Regions from separate parts of the Propionispora hippei DSM 15287 genome, predicted to be linked through region 2. Evidence: riboswitches for the same ligand, from Rfam matches in the RefSeq annotation. Region 2 holds a riboswitch; each other region holds the start of a gene.

Region 1 (11,074 bases), on a different contig from region 2:
TATTTCGGAACCAGTGCCAAGAAAGGCGATTTAGCTAAAATCTTAAAAGCAACCGCTGATTTCCTGGTTGAGCAAAAAGCCATTGAAAGTGCGCCGGGACAAGAGACGTTTGATCAGGGAATTAATGCTACATATATTGAGGGCGCTTTAAAATAGGCGGACAAACAGGAGGTTGACGGCAACATGATGGCTGTAGACGGTCAGGGCAGGCTAGAAAAAGCTGTAGTAATCGCTTTAAAAGATGTGTCACTAAGCTATAACTCGAATAGGGATGACAATGCGCTGGAACATATTGATCTTACGCTGACGGAGGGCGAGTTTGTCTGCCTGCTGGGCCCTTCCGGCTGTGGTAAGAGCACTCTCTTGAAAATTATAGCCGGCTTTATATCGCCCACTGCCGGAACGGCCGTCATGGATGGTGAACCGATCAATGGAGCCGACTGGCACCGTGGGGTGGTTTTTCAGCAGCCCCCTCTGTATCCCTGGCTCAATGTAATGGAAAACGTCATGTTTGGCCTGAAAATGAGAAATATCCCGGTCCATGAAAGTCACAGACTGGCAGAGGAGTACATAGATAAGGTGGGACTAAGGGAGTTTCGCCATAGTAAGCCCTATGAGCTGTCCGGCGGTATGAAGCAGCGTGTTGCCATTGCCAGGTCGTTGGTCAATAAACCCCGCGTACTTTTAATGGATGAGCCCTTTGGCGCTTTGGACGCCTTAACCCGGGAACAAATGCAGACACTGGTAAGAAATATCTGGTGGGATTCTAAATGCACCATTTTGTTTATTACCCATGATGTGGACGAAGCGCTATCCTTGGGCACCAGAGTCATCGTCATGTCCAAACGGCCCGGTCGAATCCTCCGGGAGCTTAACACGGAATTTACCTATAAGATTAGCGGCGACAATTCCAATCGCACCCGGTATTCGGACCAGTTTCTTGAGCTGCGTGAGGAAGTCCTTAATCTAATTAATCGGCAGGAGTTAATGTATCAGGTGTAACTTTTCCAAGGAGAAAGAGTCCTGCTTTGGTGAAAGCAGCTTTAGGTTTTAAGTGAAAACGCCAAATACATACAATAAAGCGCTTCAGCAGGGAGATGCCGGCTGAAGCGCTTTACTTTGGGGTGTGCACAGAGTGCGTTAGATCTTAACATATCCCGAATGAGTGATACCAGCTCGTCGCGGGTTGTCGGTAGCCAAGGCGGCGGAGGAATACCAAAGGAAAGAACGCCGGCTCATGAAAGAAAAACAAAATGTCCGTCCTTGGAAATTGACAGGAAAATCAAGACGCCTTAGCTTGGCTGTACCGGCCTAAGGCGCCTTGCTGTTTGAGTTTTATAGGTGTTTTAAGAGTGAAGTGGCAAAGACTTTTTACTTTTTCCCAATGATAAAACCGGTTGAATGATGTATTCCGCCAACAGGAAACATAAAAGCAATGTGACGATGGAAACGCCGGTATATTTCAGCCAAATATTAATGTCCAGTTTTTGGACCAGACAGCCGATGGGAATAACGACACATTGGTGAATAAAATAGATAATATAGGAGTTGGCGGCAAGCCGGCGCCATAGGTAAGCGCTGCTGTCAAAGAAGTTTTGGAATACGGCGATCAGGCCAAAGGTTGCTGTCATGGCGAAGGTGGCATGAGTGAGGGCATGACCAATCTTAAATGGCAGGGGGACTTCGGGCATGAGCGTAAAGGTTACGCGGTACAGCAAAAATACGATCAGCATAATGACGGCACTGGCGCTCCAGGGGATAAGGCGGGGACTGTAACCGCCGGGAGTGAACCAGGACTGTTTCCAGGCATATACGCCCAGGCTGAAATAGCAAAGATGGAGCAGGAGCCTGACCGGTTGGATCATAAAAATATATTTTACATGCAGCCAGGTATCATTCCAAAAAAATAAGTTGGCACTGAAGAAGCAGGCGGCGGTAAGCAAGGCGAAAAAGGGAAAGAACCAGACTGGCGGCATACGCTTTTGCCGCGGCGTGCTCAGGTAAGACGGCTTAGCCAGATGAAAAGCGGTGAGCAGCAGAAAAAACAGGGTCAGGATGCCAAGAAACCAGAAGTGCCCCTGCTGATAAAAGGGGCCCCAGAAGCCGTTACGCCAGAAATCGAAAAAGTTGGGTGGGACCGGCATACGGCTGAAAAAGGTGCTGTAAGCTATCAAGGGAGCAATGAACAAGACTCCGCCGACCCAGGGAATGACGATGCGCCGCAGTTTGTCCTGCCAGAAGGCGCCAAGTCCTTTTTTGACCAGCACCATAGGCGCGAAATAACCAGCCGCTAAGAACATGATCGGCATAATATAAACATCGGTTTCCAGAATAAAGTAATCAAAGAAATTGCTTTTTTGAATGTCGTTTACTGTCCACCATTTGAGGTCCCAGGTGGTATAGCCCATGCCGATGTGGAAGATAACCATAAGCAGAATGATAAATGCTTTCAGATTATCGAAAAAATATAAACGATTGCGGCTGATTGCTTGCAGTTTCATGCTATTCCTCCCCGAGCAAATTTACTTGTGCTGTATTTCTTCCACAGCTAACGGGCAAACCCCTCTTGAAATTATAAAAATATTCTATTAAATCGAGTTTGTAATAGCTGGTTATATCAGGTGATACTTAGTGGACCTTTTATGGTATACTAATGATAATGTCCGACTTCTAGTGCTCTGTCTACTCTGAAAACGGGCTTTTGCCCGCAATGCTTTGTTATTGCCGGCTTACATATGTCCGATGTGGCGCCTCCTCCGCCTTATCTTGCAAAAATTCACGGGGATTCTTTTACACTTTCAAAGTAGACAGACCACTTGGACCGGTTAGGAGTACAGGTAAGGAGAAATGATCCATGACAAATTGTCAACCGATTGCTATTTTGAATGGCCCTATCGTGACGGCAGACGGGAAGTATTCCTGCCGGACGATCAGTTTGCAGGAAGCCATAGATCTGGTGCAAGGTGCGCCGGAGATTGTTTCGGCCGTGGGGCATGAGGCTACGGCCGAGCTATTGACTGAATTGTTTAATCGGAAGATTAGTTTTAACCGGATTAATTTTCAGCAAGCAGCGGGGCAGGATGCCCTTGTGTTTAAGCTGAACCGCCGCTCGCCGGAAGGCGTAGTTCTCACTAAAGCTGAGATTGAAAAAATCGGTTATCAATTTCAACTGTTATCGCGCATTTCTTAGCACATGGCCGTCGTAAGACGGTCTTTTTGCCGCCCGTAGCCATTTTACCCTGACGGATTATATTTATATTTCGGGGAAGGATATCCATAAAGGAGGGATTGCCTGATGCGACAACTTGCCGCTATTGAAATCCTGGCGTTAACCAAAAGTCTGGAAGGCGAAATGCATGCCTTATCCATGGCTAAAACCAGTTTAATGAATATGAAGGATGAGGATTTAATAAGTGTAACCCAGTCAGGAATTAAGGCAACCGAGATACGAATAGCCAGGCTTCAGGAGTTTATTGCCGAAAATAATATAGTTCCTAATATCCAACGGAATACTATTCAGTAGAGGTGAATACTATGGCATCATTAATAGGGTCGATATTTTCCGCGGGCGATATGGCATCGGACCAGACGATGGCCTATATGGCGGCGGTAAGCGCAGCCGGGACGGCCAATGCTTATTTTTCAGCTGCTGTAGTGGCTGTGACCCCGGAGGTCAGGCAGTTATTTAGCGAATTTAGTTCTGAGATGTTAATGGGACACGGGCAGCTTCTTAACCTAATGCTGCATAAAGGCTGGATGAATCCTTATGATGAAACCAATCGGCAATTGCAAAGCGTATTAACTCATTCGCTGCAAGTACTGCCTTCCGAGCATCAGCACAGTATATAACAAACAAAACCTGTCCAGCTTTTGGACAGGTTTTGTTTGTGGTAGGTATTTATTTCGACAAAATGTGACCGGGAATTCTGGGTATAATCAAAGGGAACTTTAATTTTGAATGGAGTGTTGTTATGAAAAAAAACGTTCTTCTAACAGTTCTTTGTTTACTCGCTCTTGTTATGGGAAACAGCGTATTAGCCCAGGAAGCTCCTGATTCACAGAAAGTATACAATATCGCGATTGTGCCGTACTTTAATTCAACCGAGGAGAAGGCAGGGTATGTAGAGGAAATCGTTAACGGCAAATATACTGAACAATACTCCAATCAAAATTTTCATCGGGTTCCTTTAGTGGAAGTACAAAAGGCGTTGAATGAAGCAGGCTATGATGTCTCTAATATGGAACTTCCCGACAAGGATGTCTTAGCGACGGTGGCTAGGCAAACCAATGCCGATTATGTTATTGCTATGGAGATTTCAGAACTGATTACGACCAGACATCTCAGTTACTTTCAGAATAAAGTGGTAACTAAGACCAAGCTGCGTTATAAATTCTATAATGCCGGGCAGGATAAGGTTACATCCTTCCAGGTGACCGGGTTGTCCGAAAATAAAGCGGTATTTGGTTATACCGGCTACAAAGATCCGATCACCAAGGCCTTGAACCAGGCGCTGGATGATGCCAACCAAAAAGTTATGACCTATTTATAGACAATGATAATTAAAAGACCTGCTTACGGTCTCGATTAACAGGCAGGCATAACAAAACTCTCATCCGTAGGGATGAGAGTTTTGTTATGCCGCAGTAAAGCAGCAAGTTATTTGTAATAAACCTATGGAGAGTCAGCTTGTGATTTTGTTCTTATACCACATCATGGCAAACAGCAGCAGTGGCAGGAACAGAGCCAGGGCACCGGCCAGCTCGAAATAACCGCCGTACAGTGATACAGCGAGTCCTCCCAGCGGGAGAAGGCCGAATATGGACAGGATAGCCCAGCCGGATTTTACCATGACGGGTACTGTTAAAGGGGGAGCCTGACGATAGACGGTATTGTTCCAACGGGTCAGCCAGACACAGATGCCGGAGATAATCATGGCCATGGTGATGAGACTATAAACTGACCAAATGATTTTTGTCGCCAGTAAAGCATGATTGTGAGTGTGTAAATTGACAAACACGGCGGTAACCGGTAAATACCAGGGAAGCGGCTTGCGAAAACAGGACGCAGGGCCGCTCTTTTCGCCGGCAGACGCGGCAACAAACAGGGGTTGTCCCATAAAGTCATCCGGACCTGCCGCTAGCGGCTTGATATAAAGGGTATATAGATTGCTCTTCGGTTCCGGCATTTTGAGAAAAATGACAGCTTCGTTGTCTAGGGCCTGACTGGCCGTTTGCAGTGCTGTCCAGGGTGGCACGGTTACCTGGTTTTGACTGTAAGCCGGTAGCTGCTGCGCTGCTTCACTGCGTGCTGCAGTGAGATAGGAGCTGTAGCCTAAAGAAAATAGGACGATCATCACCCCGCTCAGGCATAATACCAGAGCCCACATCCCGGCTGCCAGCCCTGTGAGTTTATGCCAGTCGGACCAGAAAATGCGGCGGGAGTGATTCCTGAGCATGCCCGCTGCCAGTTTTCTTAGGGGAGGGGCATAAAGCCAACAGCCTGATAAAAGAGACAGGCAGCTTAGCAGGCAGAAAAAGCCTAAAAAGAGCATTCCTTCCCTGCCTAACCCTAAACGTACGTGCAACGAGCTGAGTAATTGCAGGCAATCTTGCAGAGCAGGATATTTTAGTGAGAGGGTGCTTTGATCGGTAAAAGTCTGTGTCTGCACATGATAGGCAAGCTGTACTTCTTTTGCTGTATTAGCTGCTGAGGGATGTTTTTTATCCTCCAGGTCCTGGAGACGAAAGATAAGATCGCCTTTATCGGCCTTAGCGGAAATGGTTTTGATCGTTTTTTGCGGATAGTCTGCCTGTATGGTCTGAATGCCTTGTTCCAGCCCCTGCCAAAGGGTGGCATAGCTCAAGGGCTGCGGATTTTCCGGCGGCCGAAGTTGATTCCATTCGTTGATTTCCTCTTTGAATAAAAGCGGCAGTCCTGTCAGGCAGAGCAGCAGGAATAAGAGGGCGCAAATCAAACTGGTCCAGCGATGGATACGGTAAACATATTTCATAATTTTATATCTCCGATGCGGTTAGAGGGAATAATTCATGCTTAGACTATAGGTTCTGCCGCTGGTGGCTTCTGTTGCATAGAACTTACGATTAAACAGATTCTGGATGCCGAACTGAAGGGTAGCCTGGTCGTTCAGTTTATAATTCAGCGAAGTATTTATCACAAAAAAGGCATCTTCGGAATTATATTCGCCGGTAGACAGATCCGGGCTTTGCCGTTCACTGACATATTGCGCATCGGTTAGCCAGTTCACTTTATTTTTGCTATATTCCACGCCAGCGTGCAGCAAATGCTTGGGAATATCCCAGTTGCGGGTCGTTTGGCCGCTGGACGTATTTTCACCGCTTTCAAAGGTATAGTTAAGATAGGAAGACCAGGTTGGCGTCATTTTGCTCTTCAGTTCAAATTCGATACCTTTGGCAGTTCCGCTGTCTAAGTTATAGTAAGCCTTTACCGAATTTTTGATTGCTGAAACTATTTTATCTTCCGTTTTCACATGGAACAGGGTGACACCCAGTGAGGTTTTCTGATCCATTTGCTGCTTCATGCCGATTTCAAAGGTGTTTGAGGTCTCCGGCTTTAGATCGGGATTGGCTTGTATGGAACTCATGTCAGTGCCAGCCCGGCGGTATAACTTATAGATTGTCGGGGGATTGAAGGAATGACCGTAACTGGCGTAGTACTTGGTGCGGTCGTTCTGGGCATATTCGAAGGCTAGTTTCGGACTTAGCTCGGTGAATTCGGCAGAGGGATAATCCTGTTTGCTGCCACTGACTAAGCAGTAGCCGCCTTCTTTATTGTACTGATCCAGGCGCAAGCCGGTATACATGGTCCAGCGGTCGGAAGCGGCATATTCATCCTGAGTGAAAACGGCCCAGGAGTTGGTGGAACCTTCGCTTTGGGTGGTTAAAGCTCCCACGGTGCTCCAGTCGCGCCAGTGACTCAGCGCGTAAGAACTGTAAGTCATTTTTTCTTTTATCCAGCTAAAGCCGGAGACGATGGTATGGCGGTTGAAATCCCAGGTTTTTTGGGCATCCAGATTATAGTTTTTACTGGGATACATCGCTAAGGTGCCGCTGCCTGTCCAGTTGATTGAGTTGGCGGAGGAACCGGCTTGACTGTAGCCCTCTTTCGTCACATCGGACAGACCCAGCCCGACAGTGATCTTATTCTCTGTGTCTTCTTATTTCAGTCTGTGAAGGTCCTGCTCTCTTTCGCCAACATAGCCCAGATAAGCGGAAGGGGATAAGGTCACATAGGTATTGTCCTGAGTCCGGATAGTACCGTAGAAGAGAGGATTGCCGCTGCCGTCATAAGCGTAGGTGAAAGGGTTGTGATAGGCATATTGGTAGTTGTTATGCATGTATGAGTAGGACAGGGTTTTAGTGGTATCCAGCAGGTAATTCAGGTCAAGAAAGTAATTTTCGCTTAGCTTGCTTTTTTCGCCGCGACCGCCAAGTAGATAGGTCCCGTTGCCAAGTTTGGGGAGTGTTACATTTAGGGTGGGAGTACCTATAGTCTTACCAGGTGTAACGTAGTAACCGGAATAGCCGTCTGTAGAACGCTTTTCATAACCGGTATTGAAGGAAAGCTTATCGTTGGTGCTGCCGCCAATTCTAATTCCCCGCTGCCAGGTATTGTTGCTGCCTGTTGACAGGGTCAGATCGGTCTTTACTTCACCGCTGGCCGGAGCCGGCTTTTTGGTAATGATGTTGATGACGCCGGCAACTGCATGTCCGCCGTAGAGCGAGGAACCGGCGCCCCGGACAATCTCGATTCTTTCCACGTCGCTGATGGGGAAGGAATCCCAGGCTACACTGCCGTCAAAAGAGGTATTTATCTGTTGGCCGTTGTACAAGACAAGAATATTGCCGCTGCCAAAGCCACGTATTGACAGGGCATCCTTCACTTCTGCCGTAGGTTTCACATACAGGCCGACTTCATTTTGCAAGGCTTCCCGTAAACTGAAAATATTGCGTTTCTTTAAATCCTCAGCGGTAATAACCGTCACGTTGGCCGGTACATCTTTAAGTCTTTTGGCGACTCTGGTTGCTGTAACGATAAAGTCGTCGAAGGTATATTCGGGAATTTGGTCTGACTCTGTTGCTTTTCCTTCCGCCTCCCGGTTGCTTTCTGTTGCCACCGTCTCTGGCGAAGCTGTTTCCGGCGGAGCTGCTTGTACCGATGTGGCTATTGCCATACAGGCCAGCAGCATAATCCCTGATTTTTTTGTAGTAGAATACATGGTGTCTTTTTCGCTCCTCTGTCAATTTTGAAATAAAAGCAACCATACCTCTGACCGGAAGCAAATAAAAAAGAGCTTTTCCCATGCAAAGAAAAAGCTCATTGTTCATATTCACAATAAGTAAATCCCCTTCCCATCGCTCGCAGGTCAAACGGTGATTGCTAAACAGGCAGTTCTCCTGGCTCCAGTTCATAGCTCCTTCGCGCCTTCCCAAGGCTGTAGCCCCAGTGACATAATTGCGAATTTGCTCCCTGATACAGTGGCGGGACCGCGCTGACCTTACATCAGACTTCCCTATTAAGTCCTTTCGGACACCTGTTTCAAACCATATGAAATTTTTTCAATCTTTACTATGGGTTATCGTATCAGTTGGTTTTCCTGTTGTCAATGTATTTTCGACAAAATTTGCTATGATCTTAGGCCGGTTTGGATAAAACGAAATGCAGGACCCGTGGCATTTGCCACATCAGGATAGTGTTCAGAAGAGTTGACAGATGGAATAATGGCAAGAAACCGTTCGCCGGAAGACAGGCGGTTCTTATTTGTTTTGAGGGGAAATTCTGTCTCTTTTTGCGCTTGCCTAGAGGAATATGGTAAGATGGAGACAAGGGGTGTTTTTCAACTACACGGAATGTTCCCTGAAAGCGCTTTTTACGGGACCTGCTGCCGGTCTCGAGCGCTGCTTAGTTTGTGTACAATGGAGGTAACTATGTCGATTTGGTCCAGTTTTATTCAGTATTATAAGCCATACCGGCGAATTTTCTTTATCGATCTGGCATGTGCGTCCGGGGTGGCATTGGTTGATATTGCCTTTCCCCAGATTCTGTATTATCTGACTCATTACGTGTTTGTCCGCAGCGCGGCGGAAATTTTGCCGATTCTGGGCTGGATCGCTGCCGGTATGTTTTTTCTGTATGGTATCCGGTATGCATGTCAGTATTATATTACCACCTGGGGCCATATTATGGGCGCCCACATGGAAAGCGACATGCGGCAGGATTTATTCGACCACTACCAGCGGCTGTCCTTTTCCTACTATGACCGTAACAATACCGGGGAGATGATGTCCAAGCTGGTATCCGACCTGTTTGATATTTCCGAGCTGGCTCATCATGGACCGGAGAACCTGTTTATCTGCAGTCTGAAAATCATCGGTTCTTTTGCCCTGCTGCTTTTTCTAAACGTTAAGATGACCTTGATTCTGGCTGTTGTCACCGGATTGATGATTGTTTTCAGTATCTATAAGAATCGCCGGATGAAGGCCGTGTTTATGGATAACCGGAAAAAGATTGCCGGCGTCAATGCGAGGGTACAGGACAGCCTGGCCGGCATCCGGGTGGTTAAATCCTTTGCTAACGAGGATTTGGAGCGGGAGAAGTTCTGTGACAGCAATGAACAGTTTTTGGATTCGAAAATCAGCAGCTATCAGATTATGGGAACCTTTCAAGCCGGCAATGGACTGTTTCAGGGTCTGCTTTATACAGCGGTTTTAGTCAGCGGTGGCTACTTTGTGGCCGAGGGAGCATTGCGGGGGTCCGACCTGGCGGTGTATGCCTTGTATATCGGGATTTTTATGAATCCCATTGATGTGCTGATCAACTTTACCGAGCAGTTTCAACGGGGCTATTCCGGGTTTAAGCGGTTTTTAGAGGTCATTCACACCACGCCGGAGATTTTGGAGAAGCCCCATGCCATGCCGCTGGGGGAAGTGAAGGGAAATATTGAGTATAAGAACGTATCGTTTCACTATAATCAAAACTCACAAGTGCTTGACGATGTGAATATTTCTATTGAAGCCGGCAAAACAGTCGCATTGGTGGGACCGTCAGGCGGCGGCAAGACAACGCTTTGTTCCATTCTGCCACGTTTTTACGATGTCAGCGGCGGTGCTGTGTTGATTGACGGCAAGGATGTGCGGGACGTTACGTTGAAATCGCTGCGCAGTGCCATTGGCATTGTACAGCAGGATGTCTATATGTTTGCCGGTTCGATTCGGGAGAATATCGCCTATGGCCGGCCCGAGGCGACGGAAGCGGAAATCATGGAGGCGGCCAAACATGCCAACATTCACGATTTTATCATCAGTCTTCCAGAGGGTTATGACAGCTATGTGGGTGAACGGGGTACCCGTCTGTCGGGCGGACAGAAACAAAGACTGGCGATCGCCCGGGTATTTTTGAAAAATCCATCCATCCTTATTCTCGATGAGGCTACGTCTGCCCTGGATAATGAAAGCGAACGCTATATTCAGGCTTCGTTGGAAAAGCTCTCCAAGGGCCGGACGACCATTGTAGTGGCCCATCGTCTGAGCACCATCCGCAATGCTGACGAGATCATCGTTATCAATCAGAACGGAATTCAGGAGCGGGGCAATCACGAGGAGTTGCTGGCGAGAAACGGTCTGTACGCCAAGTATTACAATATGCAGTTTGAAGGATTGGATGAGTTGCAGCCGGACTGATATGACCGGAATTTGGCCGGCTGCAACGGAAGTAAAGAAAGGCATAGAGAAAGAAAAGGACTGTTTCAATATAGGGTTGAAACAGTCCTCTTTGCAATTGCCGGATTTTTTATTTTGACGCATCTTGCGGTAAGTTGCTTATAAGTATTACAATAAAAATATTGCAAAACTTGTAAACTTTACTTTTATTTGCCTGTTTTGCGTAGTGCGAACGGAAAAGGGAGTTAGCTTGCTTATCGGAAGGGAAGTGAAATCTTGTGAAGCGAATTGAAAAAATTTATGAGTATATTTGCGAACAGTCAAACGAGTATACTCTGGAGCAACTGTTAGGCGAGGCCGGCGTGGACGCAGCCGC
Region 2 (10,978 bases):
ACGGAACGATTGACGCTCTTTTGTTTATCGGCAGGTCGTATAACCAAGGTAACCACTGATTAATTCACACTGTGCAGCTAAGTGGTCCACCAACTCTGAAAATACAATTCCTTTACGGTCTTTTTTCCGCAAGGCATTGTTGTTGTCGACTTACCTATGTTCGATAGGTGCGTCTCCTCCGCCTTGCCTTACGAAAAAATTCCCGCAAACTAATTTGCACTTTCAAAGTTGGCGAACCACTAACGGAGCTTTTTCCGCCTGGCTGCGTCAGCAAAACCTTGCAATAGGGGCCGCTATTCCGGCGGTTTACTTCCTTGCCAGACGAAAAAATCTCTCGCCAGGCCGACAGGTTTATCTAATCATTGGTTGCCTAGCATATCGATGCGCAGGCCGGCATAGGATGAGAAAGTGACGAAAACTATATAGCGTTGGGATAGGTGCCCTACGGGGCTTAATAGGGAAGCCGGTTGAAGGCCGGCGCGGACCCGCCACTGTAATGGGGAGCGAACTTGCAGTATAGTGCCGATCTTAAACTTGATCGTACTGTACTCTGCCACTGGAGCGAACGCTTTGGGAAGGTGCAGGGGAGCGAGGAACCAAAGCCAGGAGAACTGCCTTATCCGACAATCACCGTTAGTGTTGTGGCAAGTTCAAAATAGGAGCTTGTTGCCACACGAAACCCGCGATGGATCGGGGAGGGGATTACGTTTTGGACTAGGCTGCTTTCTGCCTGGTCGGCGTAAGCACACTCCCGTAAAGGGAGTTTTTTTATTTGGTACGCCTGGACCGCTGGACCTGGTAAAGGGTTAGCCGTGTACAAGCTTTGCGATGGCTTTACACAACAGATTGGAGCTTATAGTGAGGCAGTCGCGCAGTACCGCATAGGAAGAAGAAAGTAACACAACTATATAGCGTTGGGATAGGTGCCCTACGGGGCTTAATAGGGAAGCCGGTTGAAGACCGGCGCGGACCCGCCACTGTAATGGGGAGCGACTTGCAGTATAGTGTCGATCTTAAACCTGATCGTACTGTACTCTGCCACTGGAGCGAACGCTTTGGGAAGGCGCAGGGGAGCGAGGAACCAGAGCCAGGAGAACTGCCTTATCCGACAATCACCGTTAGTGTGGACCAGTTCAAAATAGGAACTTGTTGCACACAGAACCCGCGATGGACCGGGGAGGGGATTACGCTTAAAACCAGGGACCGTGTCCGCCTGGTTGGCGTAAGCACACTCCCGTAAAGGGAGTTTTTTTATTTGGCAGGTTGCTTTGTAGCCAAGGCAGGGGTTAGCCGTAGACAAGCCCCGCCGCCGGCTGTACATAACAGATAGAGATTATGGTAAGGAGAGAGTATATGAAAAAAATATCCCCAATGATTTCTCTGGTGGCAGCGGTCTTGCTCCTGGCCGGACTGATTGCGCCGGCCCCGGCTCTGGCCGCTAAGGCCGCCCCGGGACCAAGCGTCGGCTATGTCGACCGGCAGCAGGTTTTTAACAGTTATCCCGGCATTCAGGACCTCCTGCGGCAGATTCAAAGCATGCGGGAGGCGGCGCAAAAAGACTATGACGCCCGGAGCAAAGATCTGTCGCCCGGGGAGCGAAAAGCGCTGAGTGATACCATCGCCCGCGAGGAAGCGCAGCGGGAGGACGCCCTGATGAAACCGGTAGGCGATAAAATCGAGGCGTCGATCAAGGCGGTAGCCGGAGAAAAGGGCTTGCCCGCCATCGTTGATGCAGGAATCATAGTCTATGGCGGAGTTGATATTACCGCCGACGTGATCGCGAAAGTAAAACAATAAGCAACAGCAATGGCCCAATTAAGCCTAACCGTCCTGTCCGGCCGTGATAACGACGCCCGGACAGGCTGCGATAGGAATTCGGATCCAGGGAGGTGAGTTCTTTTCCCATGAGCAGTAAGGAAGAGACCTCAGCGGCCGATAAGCTGTTGGGGGGCGCAAGGTAAGAAAAATAAAAAGGGTGCTCCGCCGACTTTGAAACTGCAAATTAATTTGCGGGGATTTTTTCGTAAGGCAAGGCGGAGAAGGCGCGCCTATCGGACATAGGTAAGCCGACGACAACGAAGCTTTACGGAAAAAGACCCGTGAAGAAATGGCAGCTTCAGAGTTGGTGGAGCACTCGGGAGAGGTGTTTAGTATGTCAAATGTAATTGCGACGTTTTATAATTTTGGAGAAACTGGTGCAAATAAGGGACGTGTTAGACTAATTTCCTCATCAGGTTCTACACCGGCAGTTGTCAGTGGTTCCGGTGTGGATATTACCAATACTGATCCTATCGCGTTTTACTTCAATGGCGGCAGCAGCACCGGGACCAGGGTGTTGCTGGTGCAAAGGCGCTATAATGCAAGCTATGTGCAGATTTTCTGCTATCTCTCAGTCTATGATCCCAGTACCTGGACGCAAACAGTAGCGCCCAATACAGCGGCCTATCAATACAGCGATAGCACAGACCTGCTCAATATCTACAACCTTAACTCCCCCGGCGGGACAGCCAGCGGCACGCTCTATGGCGCCGATTATTCCGCCGGCCGGGTGTTCAAGCTGGTTCATGGCAAAACCGGCGGTACCGAAACCCTGACTCTGGATACCCCGTATTATCAGTTTGCCGCCACAGGCTCCGGGGCTACCGCTTACAGCGTCGATACGGTATTCAATACCGAATCCTCAGTAGATTATGTCTACGCGGTAGCGCAGCAATATGCCGTATCCGGTTCCGGTTCTGACCCGGCTAATTACACGTACTACAACAGTATCATTGTTAAACTGGATGCCGGCACTCTTGCACCGGTTACCGGCGGCGGCCCGTCGGCCACTCTGGCGCCCAATGTGTTCGACCTCCAATATTACGGCGGCAATCTCTATGCAACCGCCCTGGGCGGCGCCCAGTGGTATGGCACCGGCACCTCATACCCGAATACTGTAAAATGGAATTACGCTTCGCGCATCCAAAAGGTGACTACCGGTCTTACCGTCACCGATCTGGTCCGTCCGGCCAATGCCTCGGAGACTGGTAGCACATACAATAACGATAAATTCGATATTCGTGCTTTGGGCCTCGTTTCGGATGGCACTGCGTATATCTTGACTGGTTCCTATTATACGGAATCAGCTTATAATTATTTGTTAAATGGTCGTTTGTGGAAAGTGTCGGCGAGCACTTTGTTTGCGGCAAGTAATGCCTTGATCAGCAGTTTATCTGGTGCCACTGCTATTGAAAGTCTTGCAGATCTTCCGGGCTTCATGTGGGCTTTACTACCTGCAAATGATCTTAGTAAAGTATGGGGAATGCTTGGTGATAATCTCACTATTTATGATGCAACCGGTCTTGTTGGTGATCCCATTGATGCGGCTAACGCATCTGAATGGGTTGATGGTAGTGGTGATCCCATTGGCAGTCCGGCATTCAATGCTATTTCCCTGGCGACGCCTTCCATTAGCAAGCTGAAAGCCGGCGCAGCGCCTGCTTCCATCAAGTCGGTGCGTGGTTTCGTGCATCCATTGCTGGCTTCCCGCGCCGGTATCAAACCGGAAGATTTCGACAAATTTATCAGTGCCCATTTTGCTAAACAATAAGTACCAGCTCTAAATAAGGGGCGGAAAATCCGCCCCTCTTTTTAACTGTTTTAGGAGGAAGAGTTTTGCGGGGGAAATATCGTAAAAAACGCATGGCCAAGGCCCTTAAAGTATGTTCGTTGGCATTTATGCTTCATATTATTTATACCATGCCGGGTTATGCTGCTTTGCAACTTACAGAAATAGCACCAAGTTCTGATGATATTAATATTAATTCAAAATCTTCATATACGATAGGTGCGGGAGATGCTAAAACTACCTATTCCAGTGGTTCGCAGTCACCAGGGGGGAGCTACACAATCCCTATTACTTTGAATTCAGGCAGCACCTGGCGCCCTTTAGATTCAACGAGTAGTTTAAGTGCAACGAATTTAGTTATGAATTCGGGCAGCACGATAGATTTAGCCTATAAGTATAGTGCCGGCAATGATTATACAAAAGACAATGTTCCTACCGGAAGAAAATTTTGGGAGATTACTACAACAGGATCAAGGATGCCGGCACGCACACTAACCATAACGAATGGCAGCTTTGGTGACAATGTAACGTTCCGCCTTAATCTTGGTACTAAAAATTCACAGCTTAAAAGCGACGGGACATACGCAGCTTCCAAAGGCTATAGTGATGCTGTTTATCTTATGAGTCCCACACTGATAGATAAAGATTCGGAAGCAATGGTGAATGTAAACCTAGAATATATATTAAATAAAAACTTTGGAGCAGGTAATACCACCGGTTTTTCCTGGGATACAGTTACTGATACCATGCTCAGGGGAAAGGTAGAGGGCGTTTTTGGTATTTATGACACCAATATAGACAAATTTAATGTTATAGGTACAGCAACGAATCAAGTAGATGGGGCATTAAATAAATATATCATTTCAACCGAGCTAAAGCTTGACGAGGAAGATACTTCAAATGGTACTACCTATAGAGACTACTCCGTCTACTGGACGGCGCAACAACAAGACTTTCTATCCCAAGGCGCCTACTCCGCCGCCAACGCGGCCCTGGCGACACGCAATCTGTGGCGCATTGAAGACGGCCTGTTCTGGAAGCGCGGCGACGACCGGCGGTTTGCCGACAGCAGCATCGTCCGGGATGATTTCAGCGACCGGGAAAGCGTGTGGGCCAATACCTGGCGGGGCAAGTACACCTATGACGGCGTGCAGAACTCCCGCTTCGGTCAGATCTATAACGGCCTCCAGGTCGGCTACGATAAGCTGCGGAACAGGGAACTGCTCGGCGGCAAAGTCTACAACGGACTGTTTTTCAGCAAAATGACCTCCGATGCCGATTTTAGCGCCCAGAATGCCGGCGGCGCCGACTATAACAGCGGTCAAGGTGATCTCGACAGTACCGGTCTTGGCGCCTATGCGCTCTGGGTAGGCAACAAAGGACATTACCTGGACACCATGGTGCGCTGGGGTACGATTAATAATACCTATACCTATACCGACTCCTTTGGCGATAGCTATCAGAAGGATTTCACCGCGAAAACCTACGGACTCGGCGCTCGCTACGGCCTTCGGATGGATAAAGGCAACGGCTGGTACCTGGAACCGGAGGCCGGTCTGTCTTACGGCGTCATGCGCTCCTTTGACTTCCGCCTGAGTAACGGCCTGAAATATGGGCAGGATCAAACGGACATGCTGCTCGGCCGCGCCGGACTGTCTGTCGGCAAACGCTACGGGCAGGGGGAGCATACCGGCGAAGCCTATCTCAAGCTGTCGGCCAACCATGATTTCCTGGACAACGGCAATGCCATGATGTACGCCATGCAGAACAGCTCGAATCCAAGTCTGAATGAAGTTGCTCTGGCCTCACAAAAGGCGGACAATCTGGCCGGCAAGGACACCTGGTACGATGTGACGCTGGGCAGTCATTTCAAGCTGGGCGACAGCCGGGACGGTTGGCTGGAGGTCAATAAATCCTTCGGCGGCCAGGTCAATACCGACTGGCAATTGAACGGCGGCGTTTCCTGGCGCTGGGGCGGCCCGGCGCAGACCGACAAAGCAGTGGACCGGACCTTCCGGAAATCCGGCGGCCTAAATTTGAACCAACCGGCGAACGGTTTGGCGACCGAAGTCAATGCGGAACTTCCTGCACAAGTGGCGCCGACAGCAGCAAATAGCGTGGTTACCACCCACACGTCTCAGGTAGCGCCGGGCAACGAAGGCGCCGCCCCGGACCAACCGGCTTCTGACACTGAAAAAACCGTCGCGGCAGACGGTACGGGCAGCCCGGAAGCAGCCGCTGCGCCGCCGCCGGGCGATACGAAGGAATTTACCTTCGCGCCCTTAGTCGTCGAAGCCGCCCGGCCGGACTGGGAGAAAAAGCTCTCGCCCGGTACGGTGTCCGTCATTGACGTGCCGAAATACAAAGGCGAACAGAAAACTTTGGCCGACCTGCTGCAAACGGTGCCGGGCGTCTATATCGACAAGCTCTCCGGCGGCGGCACCGGCCACTATACGACGGCCCGTATCCGCGGCTCCTCGGCCAGCCAGGTTAATATCTATATCGACGGCGTCCTGGTCAATACCGGCAGCGAGCAGGCGGTCAATCTGGAAAACCTCAACATTGACAACGTGGAGCGCATCGAGGTCTATCGCGGCTATATCCCGGCCCGCTTCGCCGGCGCGGCCATGGGCGGCGCGATCAATATTATAACAAAAAAACCGGATAAAACCGATAGCAAGCTCAGTTATGGCCTGCGTTCCTTCGGCGGCCAGAAGGTTAATCTGGAGACCACGGCGCCGGTAGGCGACGGTAGTCTGCTGTTCGCGGTGAATCATGAAGAGGCCACCGGTGATTTCAAATATCATAAAGTCTTGTCCCAGGATGACGTTACAGGGTGGGAGCCATTGCCTGGTGGCGGTTTTGGAGTCAAATCAACTCTGCCTCTAACCCGCTGGCGTCAGAATAACGGCTATGAAGACAACAATATCCTTGCCAAATGGCAGGACGATAACTGGTTTGTCAAGCTAAACTATGTTAATAACAAAACCCACACGCCGCAGGCAGTCGGCTCCTATTTGGCCGACCTACCGGAACAGTACTGGCCCGCGTCCTTTAGTACGGCGCAAAGGACGATGCGGGACAGTACGGTGGATACGGAAAAAACCGAGCTGTCCTTCGGTCGCCGTCAGCAAACCGGCCAGGTGGAATGGGGCTGGAAGCTGGGTACAATCCATCAGGATAAAGAAGCGCTCTGGATGCGATATGGGAACGGCAACCGGGATTTTGTCCTTGGCGGCAACACCTTCCGCAATGACACCTACAACGCAAGTATTGACGGCACCTGGAAGATGGGCGAGCACCATCTGCTGGAATTCCTGACCACAGCCAGCAAGGAAACGATGAAGGTGAATTTTGACTTTGATCAATATTCCAGCACAGCCTGGAAAAAAAGCTTTGAGCATTTGTTCCTGCCGAAATATAATCTGAGCAACTACTATTTCCAACTGCAGGATACCATGAAGCTGGACGATGCCGGCAGCCTGACCTTTACGCCGCTGGTGCGGGCTCAAAAAGCCGATATCGGCATTGACGTGAAGGACGGCGAAGGCTGGTTGTACAGCTATAACCTGGGCCTGAAGAAAAAACTGAATGACCAGTGGACTACCTGGGCCACCTACGGCACCTATCACCGCCTGCCAAGCTGGTATGAGGTGTTTGGCGACGGGGTCAACCTGGTGTCCAAATGGTATGAATTCAACAGCGCGTCTAAATGGAGCCCGGAAACCTATGCGGAGCACGGCAAAAACTGGGATGTATCCGTTAACCGGACCGGCAAGCTGTTCGGTACGGACAACGACACTACCCTGACCTATTTCCACCGTCAGTCGGAAAACCTGTTAACCACCGTCTTTAATCCCTTGACCGGCGCGACCTGGTATGCCAATTACGGCGCCGGCAACATCCGGGGTGTGGAACTGAGCAATAAGCTGCATTGGCGGCGCTACGATTTTACCCTAAGCGCCACCTGGCAGGATTCGCTGATCACCAAGGGCTATACGCCGTATGCGAATATGAGCAATGCCGCCTGGGAAGGGCAGCCCTTCCCCTGGACGCCGGAGTGGACGTTCAATGCCAGACTGGACTACCGGTTCCCCGGCGATAAGCTCAGCGTCTTCGGTGAATACAACTGGACGGATGATCTTAGCTGGTATAATGGTTCAGGCGAAAGGGCCTATTATGAAGCGCTGGGACTGTTCAATATCGGTATGAAATACAGCTTTGATAAGCAATTCAAACTGATTGCCGGGATCAACGATATTGCCAACAAGGGGCCTGAACAACAGTACTTGTATGAGTCACATTCTGGTAATGGGACATTAGGCAATGTCGCCTATCCACAGCAGGGCCGGACCTACTATATGACGATGGAATACTCATTCTGAGGATGGCTTCGTGCGGCAGCTATGGCTGGCTGCCGCACGGAGTCAATCAACCAAGGAGGGACTAAGGATGGACGCTATACGTAGGCTGTTGATTCTAAAACTGGATTTGCGCGATGAAATGCGGGAAGTGGATACGCTCCGGCAAATCGTTGCGCAGACAGCCGCAGGCTTGGTAAGCGTGCAGGTTGCCGACTGCGAACAGCCGGAGGCTATGATCGCTGCCGTGACTGACGGCAAGCCGGACTGGGTCCATATTGTCGGCCGCAGTGATGACCAACAATTAATTTTTGCCGGCGGCAAGCAAGAAAATCAGAAAATGGACCGTATTCATTTGGTGAGAAATTTGCGGGAAACAGCGCCAACTCTTACATTAATTACGCTGAACAGTAAGCTGGACAACCGGGATTTGGGCAATATGGGGCAGCTTTATGCCATGCTTGGTATGGAACAAGGTTATAATCCTCTGGCTTCCCGTCTGTTTATGCCGCGTTTTTACGCCAATATCTGTTCGGGTCTGCCGCTGGCGTCTGCCGCCAAAGCGGCTATGGAAGCTATGCAGCAGGAAGTGGTGCAGCATGGCGGTATACCGTCCATGTGTTTCAGCCACACCATTGATCCGGAGACCTTTGCATTTTTGCCAAGAGAAACGGTAATGAATTAGTTTGGACGGGCTGCCTGGCAGTCGACGATGGTCGCGAATGCCGGCAACGGAGTGGTGAACAGGCTAGATGCCAGCGGCAGCGTGGCCTATCCGCAGCAAGGCCGGACTTGCCGCATGACCAGGCAGTACTTTTTTTAGCTGGCGGATCATAGGTAAATGAATAAGGAAAGTTGGTAAATTTGCAAATAAAAATGGAAACGCTGCTGCGGCATTTGGCCGGAGCAGCGTTTCCCAATGGTGAGGAGGTATGAAGATGAATGCCAGAATTATTCTGCCTGACAGCCGGGTGGTGGGTACGGGCTGGCTGCCGGCCCTGCCTGATCTACGTGATTACAATGAGGACCATCCCAATCTGCAGCAAACGTTGAAAAAGCTGGGAATGGACCGGGATACTCCTTTGCCGGACCGGGTGGATCTTAGGCAGTGGTGCTTACCTGTCCAGGATCAGGGGGCGCTGGGTGCCTGCACCGCTCATGCGGCGGCAGGCATGGTCGAGTATTTTGAGAATCGTTCCTTTTCCCGGAATATGACCGCTTCCCGTCTGTTTATCTATAAGAATGCCCGAAATCTACAGGGAGTGGCCGGCGACAGTGGCTCCTATATCCGGGATACCATGGGAGCTCTGGCCTTGTGCGGCGTACCGCCGGAAAAATACTGGCCCTACACTGATAAAGTACCTGACTTTGATAAAGAACCGACATCTTTTGTTTATGCGGTGGCTGACAACTATGAAGCGCTGCAGTACTTTTGCCATGATGCCGCCGGGGTTAATCAGGCTCCGGCCGATGTCCTTGGCAGCGTAAAAAAATACCTGGCCGCCGGAATTCCCAGCATGTTTGGTTTCTACGGTTTTGCTTCCTTTGCGGCGTCCGATGTACCCGGCGGCATCCCGGCTCCCGGTCCGGATGAACAGGCTCAGTGGGGGCATGCCGTGGCGGCTTTCGGTTATGATGATACGCTGGCAATGAAAAACACCCAATATAATAAGGAAACTGCCGGAGCCTTGCTGATCCGTAATTCCTGGGGCAGCGCCTGGGGCGATGCCGGCTATGGCTGGCTGCCCTATGAATATGTCTTGAACAAGCTGGCGACAGACTTTTGGTCGCTCTTAAACATGGAATGGATTGCCGCCGATCAATTTGGCCTGTAAAAAGAAACGATGGCAACGGCAGCAGGAGAAAGGGGGAGAGTGTTTTATGAGCCTGATTGACTGGTTCAGCAATTTGTTTGTCAAAGAGTCGAAGCATTATGTATTTGCGCCGGTAACGTCGGACGTGGAACGGATCGAGTTGAAAGAGGGGCAGCATTATCTCCGGCTGCGCCTGACGGAAATGTTTTTAAAGGATGACCGCAAATTATTCCGCAGCTATGTGCCGGTGGTTTCTTCCGTTGTCGAGCTGCAATTCGGCAGCAATGCCGCACAGCAGTTACCCAGTGTAGCCGGACCGCTTTCGCTTAATCTGAATGCAACTTCCTTAGGCAAAGGGGTGGAACTGAATTATGCCTTGACCAACCTGGTGCCTTACCGTGGCGGCACCGTATCCGTCAGCGCGGCCTTGCTGGCTTATGTGAATAAAGACTATTTTCAGCCGTTTATCACACTGGCCAACAGTATTTCCAGCCTGCTGACCAGCGGCCAGTTGTCAACCACCCTTAAAGTAGTCGACAGCGCGGTCAATAGTCTGCAGGACCTCCTGGACGGTGGTGACAAGGACATTCGTCTGGTGTATCATAATGAATATGCCGGTACGGACAGCCTGGGCGGTGTATCGCTGACAAACGGCTATTTTGTTGTAATAAATGCCGATGCCGGGCAATTTGCCACGGAAAAGCTGCTGGTTAAAGCTTCACGGCTTTGCTATGGCGAGGATGCGGCAGCGGCTAAACCGCTTACCGGTTACGACTATATGCTGTTTAGTGTGGAAGCGGCGCTGTACCGGGACGATTTCCGTTATTTTGACGAATACAACAGCTTACTCTATACAGCCATTGAAAAGGGCATGACCGACAGAAGCGAAGGAGACGCCGTCATCCGGGCGGCTATGCTGGCTGTGTTCAAATCGGACGATCTGACCTATGTCGATAAAACGCGGGTCGTGGCGGCTCTGAAACAGGAATATGAAGAGCGGCTTTCGCTGCAGGGAAAACCGGTTGACGGCAAGGAAGAATGGCTGCATAACAGAGCGTTGGCCATCGATCCGGCAGCGGTGGCTGAAAAAATTACGCCGCTATTGGAAACCTACCCGTTGGATGATAAGGTGATAGCTGATCAAGTTGTTATGATGGTTTTCAATAATGCCTTTTTATTCCCGGCTTTGCAGAGTG
Region 3 (11,074 bases), on a different contig from region 2:
CACCCGTCACGGAAAGAACTGCGACGGAGAGGGAGCCTTAACCGGGCTGGTGTTATCGACCATTGAAGATGCCGATGATGCTTTTGCCAATATAGATTTAGAAAAATATTCTTTTCATATTGCTGCAGGGCCGTCCAGTGTACAACTGATTGCCTTGCTATCTGCCATGTTAAAGGCTAACGGACGTTCGCCTAAGGTCCTGACCGGCTGCATCGGCGCCGATCCGCTGGGAGCTTTAGTGTCGGAAGGCAGCCTGCCTTGCTCGCTGGATGCGCTCTATGATGAAATGGCGCATCAATTGACGTGGGTAAGTCAACAGGCACCGCAGCTTCGCACGATTCTGGTAGACGGCGCGGTTTATCATAACGGGGGCGCCAGCGATATTCAGGAACTGGCCTATTCCATCGCTGCTGCCATTGAGTATATCCATGCCATGCAAATTCGTGGTGTCGATTGCAATACTACGGCCAAGCACCTGCGGTTCAGTTTTTCATTGGGCGCTAATTTCTTTATGGAAATTGCCAAAATGAGAGCGGCCCGGATGATCTGGTCTCAGGTGGTGGAAAGCTTTGGCGGCGACAAAGAAGCGCAAAAAATGAATGTTCACGCCCGGACCTCGGCGTTTACCAAGAGCGCTTATGATCCGTATGTAAATATGCTGCGGACCACGACGGAGGCTTTTTCCGGCGTAGTCGGCGGAGTGGATAATCTGCAGGTAAGCTGCTTTGATGAAGCGCTGCGTCAAGGGGATGAATTTTCCCGGCGTATTGCCCGCAACACGCAGATTATCCTGCAAAATGAGTGTAATCTGCGGCAACCGGTTGATCCGGCCGGCGGTTCCTGGTATATTGAAACGCTCACCCAGCAGGTTGCCGATAAAACCTGGAAACTGCTGCAGGAAACCGAGGCCGCCGGCGGCTTGCTGAAGGCCCTGCGCCAGGGAACTCCGCAGCAGGCCGTAAAGGAAGTACTGGCCAAACGGTTCAGCCAATTGGCCAAACGGGCCGATCGCGCCGTAGGCATCAACATGTATGCCAATGTCCAGGAAGTTCTGCTGAAACAGCAGCCGGTCGATATGGTTGCTTTAAAGGAGCAGCATGCCAAGCGGGTGACCGAGTATTGTAGCGACATTGACCAGACATTTTGTCAGGAACAACTAGCGAAATTAGCCGATGCTATAAGCGGGGAACCGGGACAATTGGTAGAAGCCGTTATACAGGCTTTTTCAGCCGGCGCCACGCTGGAACAGGTGACGGCGTCCCTGCGTCAGGATGAAACGGTCGAGTCGGCTGTGACGGTGATTGCGCCGCACCGGTTTACCGAACAGTTTGAAGCCTTGCGTCAAAAAACCGATGCCTATAAAGAACGGACCGGCAACAACTTGAAAATATTCCTGGCCAACATGGGGCCCATTCCGCAGCATAAGGCGCGGGCGGACTTTTCAACCGGTTTTGTGGAAGTCGGCGGCTTTGAAGTATTAAAGAATGACGGTTTTGCCGATGTGGACAGCGCGGTAGAGGCGGCTCTTGCCTCGGGAGCAAAGGCAGTCATTATCTGCTCCACCGACGATACCTATCCGGAACTGGTACCGCCTTTGGCCAAGCAAATCAAGGCAGGTAACCCATCTATGCTGGTTATGCTGGCCGGGGCGCCGGCACCGGAGTTTGAACCGGTCTACAGGGAAGCCGGCGTAGACGAGTTCATCCATATCCGCGCCAATTGCTACAAGATACTTGACTGGCTGCAGAAAGCAGGAGGGATTGCCTAATGTATCAGAAACCTGATTTTACCAACATGTCACTGAAAAAAGAAAATGGACCGGCCAATCTGGCTGAATGGAAAAAGCAGCTTGAGGCTAAAACAGGCAAGTCCTTTGAAGAATTATACTGGCGGGCCATGGAGCAGATTGATGTAAAACCTCTTTATACTGAGGCCGATCTGAAGGATGTGAACCACCTGTCTTATATGGCCGGAATTCCGCCTTTCTTAAGAGGGCCTTATCCCACGATGTATGTAACCCGCCCCTGGACGGTCCGGCAGTATGCCGGTTTCTCCACGGCGGAAGAAAGTAATGCCTTTTACCGTCGTAATCTGGCCGCCGGTCAGAAGGGGCTTTCTATTGCCTTTGACCTGGCGACGCACCGCGGCTATGACTCGGACCATCCCCGGGTTGTCGGCGACGTGGGGAAAGCCGGCGTGGCGGTGGATTCTATTCTGGATATGGAAATTCTCTTTTCCGGCATCCCCCTGGATAAAATGTCGGTGTCGATGACGATGAACGGTGCCGTTTTGCCGGTTCTGGCCTTCTACATTGTGGCGGCCGAGGAACAGGGTGTAAAGCAGGAAGTCCTGTCAGGCACGATTCAGAATGATATTTTAAAAGAATTCATGGTTCGTAACACTTATATTTATCCGCCGACGGCCTCGATGCGGATTATCGGCGATATTTTCGCCTATACCTCACAGTTTATGCCGAAGTTCAACAGCATCAGTATCTCCGGCTATCATATGCAGGAAGCGGGGGCCACCGCCGACATTGAGCTTGGCTATACGCTGGCCGACGGACTGGAGTACATCCGGACCGGGGTAAACTCTGGCCTGGCGATTGACGCGTTTGCGCCTCGGTTGTCGTTCTTCTGGGCCATGGGTAAAAATTATTTTATGGAAGTGGCCAAGATGCGGGCCGGCCGCTTGCTGTGGGCTAAAATCATCAAGCAGTTCGGACCGAAAAGTTCGAAATCCATGGCGCTCAGAACCCACTCGCAGACTTCGGGCTGGAGCCTGACCGAACAGGACCCGTTCAACAATGTGGCACGGACCTGTATTGAAGCCATGGCGGCTGCTTTGGGGCATACCCAATCACTGCACACCAACGCGCTGGATGAAGCCATTGCCCTGCCGACCGACTTCTCGGCCCGGATTGCCCGGAATACGCAGCTTTATCTGCAGGATGAAACACAAATTTGTAAGGTTATTGATCCCTGGGGCGGCTCTTACTACGTGGAAGCTTTGACCGATGAACTGGCCCGCCGGGCCTGGGCTCATATCCAGGAAGTCGAAGAACTGGGCGGTATGGCCAAGGCTATTGACACGGGTCTGCCCAAAATGCGGATTGAGGAAGCGGCCGCCCGCCGTCAGGCGCACATTGACTCCGCCAAGGAAATGATTGTCGGTGTAAACAAGTTCCGCCTGGATAAGGAAGATCCGCTGGACATTCTGGAAGTTGACAATACGGCTGTACGGATAGCTCAGATCAAGCGTCTGGAAAAACTTCGTTCCAACCGGGACGAGGACCGGGTGAAGTCCTGCCTGGAGGCGATTACCAAATCGGTGGAAACCGGCGAAGGCAATCTGCTGGATCTGGCGATTAAGGCTACCCGGGCCAGAGCCAGTCTGGGGGAAATTTCCTCTGCCGTGGAAAAAGTCAGCGGGAGGCATAAAGCGGTGATCCGTTCCATTTCAGGAGTATACAGCAGTGAATTTGCCGATGAGGATGAAATTGCCGAAGTACGGAAAATGACCGATACCTTTGAAGCCAAGGAAGGCCGCCGGCCGAGAATTATGATTGCCAAGATGGGCCAGGACGGACATGACCGGGGTGCCAAGGTAATCGCTACGGCCTTTGCCGATTTGGGCTTTGACGTGGATATCGGACCGTTATTCCAAACACCGGAGGAAACGGCCCAGGATGCGGTGGATAATGACGTTCACGTGGTAGGCATGAGTTCGCTGGCTGCCGGACATAAGACGCTGCTGCCGCAATTGGTGGAAGAACTGAAAAAGCGCGGCCGCGAGGATATCATGGTGGTAGCCGGCGGTGTTATTCCGGCCCAGGATTACGAATATTTGAAAGAACATGGTGCCGCTGCTATTTTTGGACCGGGAACCATTATTCCGGTCGCTGCCAGAAAGGTATTGGAAGAATTAATGAACCGCTTGGACTGGGAAGAGGCGTAACGATGAGTACCTATAAACCGGAGTGGACGCCGCAGGATGCGGGCAATGAATTTGCCTGCCGGGTCATGACCGGTGTGGCTGGCGGGCATGACGGCCTGCCGCAGGGCCGGCTCGAAGGACAGACGGCGGCTGCCGTAAAACGAAAAAAACTGACGGTTGAAGACTACGTGCAGGGTGTGCTGGCCGGTGACAGAGTCTTATTGTCCCGGGCCATCACCCTGATTGAAAGCAATGCCCCGGCTCATATGGATATGGCCCAGCAGGTGCTGCAGCAATTGCTGCCCTATGCGGGAAAGTCACTGCGGGTCGGCATTACCGGGGTGCCGGGCGCCGGCAAGAGTACCTTTATTGAAGCTCTTGGCTGCCGGTTGTGCCGAACCGGGCACAAGGTGGCGGTGCTGGCGGTTGACCCCAGCAGCAGTGTGACCAAGGGCAGCATCCTGGGTGATAAAACCCGGATGGAGAATCTGTCCAAGGAACCACAGGCCTTTATCCGTCCCTCGCCATCAGGCGGCACGCTGGGCGGCGTAACCCGGAAAAGCCGGGAGACTTTGCTGCTTTGTGAGGCCGCCGGCTATGATGTCATCCTGGTGGAAACGGTGGGAGTCGGACAGAGTGAAGTCACCGTCCGGTCTATGGTGGATTTCTTTCTCCTGATTGTGTTAACCGGTGCCGGCGATGAACTGCAAGGCATGAAGAAAGGTGTCATGGAGCTGGCCGATGCCATTTTGATCAATAAAGCCGACGGCGATAACAGACGGCGTGCTCTGGCCGCCCGGGTGGACTATGAACGTATTCTTCATTATCTGCGTCCGGCAACCGAAGGCTGGCAGACCAAGGCCTATACCTGCTCAGCGTTGAGCGGCGAGGGAATTGACGATATCTGGTCGGTGGTCTGTGAGTTCCGGGACAGGATGGGGGCTTCCGGTGTGTTCGAAGGACGTCGTAAGGCACAGACTCTTTCCTGGGTGTACTCTATGGTGGAGGAGCACCTGCATAATCTGTTTTTCCAAAATCCGGCCGTACGGGTCGGCAAGACCGCCGTGGAACAGGATGTTATCACCGGCAAGGTCTCGGCTACTATGGCGGTTAACCGGTTAATTGGTATGTTTGAGCAGTCATAATAGCCCGGTTGTCGTCAACGGATTGAAAAATCAGGCCAGTTGCGAAGGTTCCTTTTCGCACTGCGCCCTGAGCCGGTCCGTCTTGGCTGACAAGGGCAAAAAGACTGCCAAATAATAAATTGAAGAGGTTATCATAGAAGGAGAGGTGTCGCCTACAGGCGAAAGGTTCTTGGATAAGTTAAAAACTGTCTAGCCGGTGACTAGCAGGAGCACCAGGGTTATTTCTCCTGCAATTCAATGTATAAGGGAGTAGAGACAATGAGATTTAGTGGAAAGAAACTGTTGATTGCATCTGTGGTATGTGCTATGATGACGGGCTTGACGGCAACCGGCTTTGCCGCTTATCAGTTAAACCCGGAAGTAAAGGATGCCACTCCGGCCTTGAAACAGGCAGCGGAAATCGGTGTTCGCGTTTCGGAAACACCTTCGCTGCAGAACCTGGAAAATAAAGATGCTATTTTGGTTATGAGTTTTGGGACAACCTTTACTGATTCCCGCAAGGCCACCATTGAAAAAACGGTGGCAGACATTCAGGCGGCTCATCCCAACACCAAAGTGGTGCTGGCTTTTACTTCCCATATTATTGTTGACCGGATTCAGGCCAATGAAGGAATTAAAATCCCCACACCGGAAGAAGCTCTGGCCCAACTTAAGGCAGAAGGCTACAGCCGTATTGCCCTGACCTCGCTGGATGTCATTCCGGGTATGGAATATGCCTATGACACCGCTATTTTCGATATCTATAAGAGCCAGTTCAAGAAAATGACCCTGGGTACGACACTGATGTACTGGATGGGACAGGAAAACCAACGTGATGATGTGACTGAGGCTATGAAAGCCTTTAGTACTGAATTCCCTAAGACTGGCAAAAAGGATGCCGTCTTATTGATGGCTCATGGTACGCCGCATCCGTCCAATGCTTACTATGCCGTTATGCAGGACCGTTTAACTGAACTTGGTTTCAAAAATACCTATGTCTATTCGGTAGAAGGCTGGCCTCATTTGGACACAGTTATTCCTCAGTTGAAGGCACAGGGTATTAAAAATGTTACGCTGATTCCGATGATGATGGTGGCCGGAGACCATGCCAACAACGATATGGCTGGCAGCGAACCGGAATCGCATAAATCCATCCTGGAAAAAGAAGGCTTTAAAGTCACCCCGTACATTCATGGTCTTGGTGAAAACGAAGCTATCCGCAAACTGTTTGTCGACCGGGCAAACGAAGCGTGGGATGCCCTGGAAGCCGCAACTCCTGTGAAGGAAAAAGGCCATGGCATGATGATGAAATAAATTTGGCTATGCCCTCTCCAACTCTCCTTGCTGACGATAAAACGCCGCAGGGAGAGTTTTTTTAGTCAAATTTATATCGTTATCACAGCAGGACAAACTATAAAGTATAGTGAAATAAGAAAACAGGCTGATGGCTGGAAGCAGTAACAGAGACAGCGTGACAGCAATGATTGATGAAACGGAGCTAAAAAGATGAAAATAGATGCAAGGACTGTCAGAAAATCATCGGAAGCAGCAGTACCATTGTCTGCCGGACAGACAGCAAACGATAGAAAAGCAATTTTGGTTGTGAGCTTTGGCACTACTTATCCGGAGGCCCGGCAAGCGGCCATTGATCAGGTAACCGCAAAGATCCGGCTGGCTTTCCCGGAATATACCGTACGCCAGGCGTTTACCTCACGGCGGGTTATTGAGCGGATTAACACCAGGGAAGGTATACGGTATCTGACCGAGGAGCAGGCGCTGGCTGCCCTGGCTGAGGAGGGCTTTCGCGAGGTGGTTGTCCAGCCGCTGCACATGGAAGCCGGTTATGAGTATGACAAAGTGCGCAGGGTCGTGGAGGCTTACCGGGATAAACAGGCTTTTGAAAATCTTTATCTGGGCAGGCCGCTTCTCTATTACGCCGGCCAGGAAGGTGTGCCGGACGACTATTTGGCAGCTATTCAGGCGATGCGCCGGACTTTTCCGCCAATCGGACAGCAGGAAGCGATTGGTCTGCTGGGACATGGCGGCCTGCACCCGTCCAACGCTGTTTATGCTGCCCTGCAGTTAAAGCTACAGGATGCGGGGATTGCACAAGTATATGTATTCACTGTGGAAGGCTATCCTGGTGTGGCAGAACTGATTAGGCGGCTGTCGGCTGATGGTATCAGGAAAATCACTCTTATACCGCTGCTGCTGGTAGCCGGCGAACATGCCAGACAGGATATGGCAGGCGATGGGCCTGATTCTTTTCAGTCCCGGCTGCAGGACGCCGGCTTTGAAGTAAGCGTTTGTTTGCAGGGGGTTGGTGAGAACCCGGCGATTCAGGATCTTTATGTCCAGCATGTGAAAGATGCCATTGCGGAGAAAAAAATTTTTCCTGAATAGAAGAAGCACCGGAGGGAACGCTTTTCCAGAAGGCGTAGTTAGCGGCCGTCCGGTCAGGATAAACGGACGAAGGGGGTAAGCAATGAACATACAGGGAAAAGCGGTACTCATTACCGGCGGTACCTCCGGTATTGGCCTGGCGGCAGCCAGGCTATTCCTGGAGCAAGGTGCCGGGGTTGCCGTTGTGGGAAGGGATCGGAAGAAAGGCGAAAAGGCGGTACAGGAATTAAGCTTATACGGAAAAGTCTGCTATATCGAAGCCGATGTGGCTAAGGTAGCTGACTGTCAGAAAGCGGTCATGCAAACCTGCAGGATTATGGGCCGGCTGGATATTGTCGTTAATTGTGCCGGTGCCTATCAGGAGAAAGTCATCGAAGAGGTTACCGAGGATGATTATGCAGCGATCATGGATGTGAATATGAAAGGGACTTATTTTATTGCTAAGTTTGCTGTGCCGGAATTAAAGAAAGGCAAGGGCGGCGCTATTGTTAATGTCTCTTCCGATGCCGGGCTGCAGGGCAACTGGCTGTGCACCGCCTATTGTGCGGCAAAAGGGGCTGTCAACACTTTTACCAAGGCTTTGGCGCTGGAGCTGGCGCCCTATGGCATCAGGGTCAATGCCGTATGCCCCGGCGATATTCAGACCCCTTTGCTGGAAAAACAATTGGAGCAGGTCGCGGACAGGGAAAGAACACTGCGGGATATGGCCGGTATTTATCCCTTGGGACGCTTGGGAACGCCCGATGAGGTGGCTCAGGTAATTTTGTTTCTGGCTTCGCCGCAGGCCGCTTTTGTTACCGGTGCCTTATGGTCGGTCGATGGCGGACTGACCGCCTGTTAAGGATTTTGGCTGGACAAACAAAAGAATAGAGAATACTGTATTCAATATTTAGCCTGTGTATACATTATATAGAAGGCTTTTTATTTGACTTCCTGTTTGCTGCATGATATGTTAAATGAGAAAGTTATGAATATACAATGAAATACGCAAAGAGGTAGGTGCCCTGCGGGGCTTAATAGGGAAGTCCGGTGCAAGACCGGTGCGGTCCCGCCACTGTAATGAAGAGTGACTCCAAAGGCAAGGCCACTGGGATATTATCCTGGGAAGGATTGGAGAAGCGATGACGCAGAGCCAGGAGAACTGCCTATCTGACAATCACCGATTGACCTGCGAGCGACGGGAAGGCGATTATAAGGGAAGTCTATATGCATAGGCTGTCTTTGGGTTGCCTCTTTTTAGGCATCTTGTATGACGCTTTGAAGATAGGTTTCTTTTGTAATCAATTTTTTCGGCAGCAGGCGAAAGTTGATGACAAAAGAAACCTATTTTATATTGTGAGGGGGGATTCCGGTTGCGACTGCCGGATTGGAGCGGGCAGTTGTTGTGGATTTTTAAAACGAAATACGCAAAGAGGTAGGTGCCCTGCGGGGCTTAATAGGGAAGTCCGGTGCAAGACCGGTGCGGTCCCGCCACTGTAATGAAGAGCGACTCCAAAAGGCAAGGCCACTGGGATATTCATCCTGGGAAGGATTGGAGAAGCGATGACGCAGAGCCAGGAGAACTGCCTATCTGACAATCACCGGTTGACCTGCGAGCGACGGGAAGGCGATTATGACGGAAAGTCTATATGCATAGGCTGTTTTTGGGGTGTCCGAAAACGGCTGAAGGAGCGGGCTTCCTTTGTAATCAACTTTAACGGCTGTGAGGTTGATCATAAAGGAAACCTGCTTTTTTGCATAAGTACGAATATGTTCTTATCTTATGTTTAACGGTGAAATGGTCGAAATAATCGAATGGCGGTAAATATAAAGCTATGACCAATACAATTTAATAGGGAACCTCTGATTTATGAGACTGTCGGTCTGGACGTACAGTGGGAATAAATCAATGGCTCCCTAGCTGGACAGAACAAAGAGAAGTCCGAATAAATGTCTGAACGGCAGATGTTTATCCGGCTTTTTTATTTTTTCTATTAATTAACTATTGCAGTCATACAGGGAGTGAAAATATGTCAACACTTAAATCCGATATCGTTATCATTGGTGGCGGCATCGTTGGTACGGCTATTGCCAGGGAATTAGCCAAATACCAGCTACGCGTTGTCTTGCTGGAAAAGGAACCGGAACTGGCCGCCGGAACCACCAAGGCAAACAGTGCCATCCTTCACGCGGGGTTTGATGCCAAACCGGGGACGCTGAAAGCCAGATTAAATGTACGGGGTAATGCTCTGTACCATGCGTTGCGGGAGGAGTTGTCTCTTGCCATCCAATGGATAGGTTCACTGGTTGTTGCTACTGATAAAGACGAACTGCAGACCTTAGCGGAACTTTTGAACCGGGGAAACCAGAACCAGGTGCCTGGGCTGGCCTTGCTGAGCCGGGAGGAAGTGCTGACCAAGGAACCCGGCTTAGTGAACGCTGAAGGCGCGTTGTGGGCGCCTTCAACAGGAATCTTTCTTCCGTTTGACGCTGCACTTGCGTTTGCCGAAAACGCTGCCCAAAATGGTGTGCAAATTCTTACAGAATGTCCTGTTACCAATATGGAAATAACCAATGGCCGGATTACCGGGGTCAGGACACCGCAAGGCTCGATTACAGCCAGCTATGTCATCAATGCCGCTGGACTTTATGCCGATGCGGTCGCCCGTCTGGCAGGTGATAGCAGCTTTACCCTTACTCCGCGCAAAGGCGAATATATATTATTTGATAAAAACGCCGGACCCAGAGTGAACCACGTACTATTTCCCACACCAACCAAGCACTCGAAAGGTATTTTAGTTGCACCTACCGTACACGGTAATACTTTCATTGGACCGAACGCCCAGAATATGCCTGAGGAGGAGAATTTGACGATAGCCGTCAAAGAAAATCTGGCGACAACCGCCGCCGGTTTCCAGGAGGTTATCACAGGCGCTAAACGTTTGTTCCCGGCTATACCGCTGAATGCATCGATTACCGAGTTTTCCGGTCTGCGGGCTGTTGCCGATAGCGATGATTTTGTGATTCGTCCATCAACGGTTGTTAACGGGTTAATTCATGCCGCCGGTATTCAGTCGCCTGGTTTGACGGCTGCTCCGGCCATTGCCGAGCTTGTCGCTGAACTTTTAAAAGAGTGTGGTTTGCTGCTGCTGCCTAAGAAAAAATTTATTAGCCATAATGAACCCAAAATTGTATTCCGTGAATTATCAAATGAGCAGAAACAAACGCTCATTCGTAAAAATCCATTATACGGACGCGTTATTTGCCGCTGTGAAACCGTTACCGAAGCGGAAATCGTGGCTGCTATTCATTCTCCCTGCGGGGCGAAAACGGTTGACGGTGTAAAAAGACGGACCCGCGCCGGTATGGGCCGCTGCCAGGGTGGTTTCTGCGGACCCAAGGTGGCCGCTATTCTGGCCCGTGAACTGCAGGTGCCGCTAACCGCCATTCGTAAGGAAACGGCCCAGTCCTATTTGTTTTATGACAAAATTCCAGTTGATGCCGGAGGAAATCAAAGTGAAACAATTCGTTGACATAGCCATCATCGGCGGTGGACCGGCCGGCCTCGCCGCCGCTTATAGCGCTGCCGAACAAGGCGCCGAAAATATACTGATTATTGAACGCGACCGCGA

Evidence for each region. A riboswitch is a leader RNA that binds a small molecule or an ion and turns the genes downstream of it on or off. The one in region 2 is predicted to bind cobalamin.
Region 1: linked by a shared signal. The riboswitch ahead of F3H20_RS05410 (TonB-dependent receptor) and the one ahead of F3H20_RS14595 (OmpH family outer membrane protein) in region 2 are both predicted to bind cobalamin.
Region 3: linked by a shared signal. The riboswitch ahead of F3H20_RS12215 (NAD(P)/FAD-dependent oxidoreductase) and the one ahead of F3H20_RS14595 (OmpH family outer membrane protein) in region 2 are both predicted to bind cobalamin.

Annotation. Positions count from the first base shown of each region.
Region 1 is NZ_FQZD01000007.1:188,254-199,327, forward strand. It holds gene F3H20_RS05365 (taurine ABC transporter substrate-binding protein) at 1-156, shown strand, start outside; gene F3H20_RS05370 (ABC transporter ATP-binding protein) at 184-1,002, shown strand; gene F3H20_RS05375 (acyltransferase family protein) at 1,347-2,501, opposite strand; gene F3H20_RS05380 (YddF family protein) at 2,855-3,190, shown strand; gene F3H20_RS05385 (hypothetical protein) at 3,296-3,523, shown strand; gene F3H20_RS05390 (spore coat protein) at 3,535-3,849, shown strand; gene F3H20_RS05395 (hypothetical protein) at 3,972-4,550, shown strand; gene F3H20_RS05400 (PepSY-associated TM helix domain-containing protein) at 4,683-6,011, opposite strand; gene F3H20_RS05405 (TonB-dependent receptor) at 6,033-7,151, opposite strand; gene F3H20_RS05410 (TonB-dependent receptor) at 7,197-8,258, opposite strand; cobalamin riboswitch at 8,410-8,592, opposite strand; gene F3H20_RS05415 (ABC transporter ATP-binding protein) at 8,968-10,719, shown strand; gene F3H20_RS05420 (sigma 54-interacting transcriptional regulator) at 10,977-11,074, shown strand, end outside.
Region 2 is NZ_FQZD01000030.1:17,193-28,170, forward strand. It holds cobalamin riboswitch at 419-633, shown strand; cobalamin riboswitch at 905-1,118, shown strand; gene F3H20_RS14595 (OmpH family outer membrane protein) at 1,354-1,797, shown strand; gene F3H20_RS14600 (hypothetical protein) at 2,153-3,589, shown strand; gene F3H20_RS14605 (TonB-dependent receptor domain-containing protein) at 4,084-7,992, shown strand; gene F3H20_RS14610 (hypothetical protein) at 8,060-8,653, shown strand; gene F3H20_RS14615 (C1 family peptidase) at 8,907-9,803, shown strand; gene F3H20_RS14620 (hypothetical protein) at 9,850-10,978, shown strand, end outside.
Region 3 is NZ_FQZD01000020.1:52,833-63,906, forward strand. It holds gene F3H20_RS12185 (methylmalonyl-CoA mutase family protein) at 1-1,768, shown strand, start outside; gene scpA (methylmalonyl-CoA mutase) at 1,768-3,957, shown strand; gene meaB (methylmalonyl Co-A mutase-associated GTPase MeaB) at 3,960-5,081, shown strand; gene F3H20_RS12200 (sirohydrochlorin cobaltochelatase) at 5,340-6,374, shown strand; gene F3H20_RS12205 (sirohydrochlorin cobaltochelatase) at 6,567-7,463, shown strand; gene F3H20_RS12210 (SDR family NAD(P)-dependent oxidoreductase) at 7,546-8,304, shown strand; cobalamin riboswitch at 8,444-8,626, shown strand; cobalamin riboswitch at 8,863-9,047, shown strand; gene F3H20_RS12215 (NAD(P)/FAD-dependent oxidoreductase) at 9,473-10,975, shown strand; gene F3H20_RS12220 (NAD(P)/FAD-dependent oxidoreductase) at 10,959-11,074, shown strand, end outside.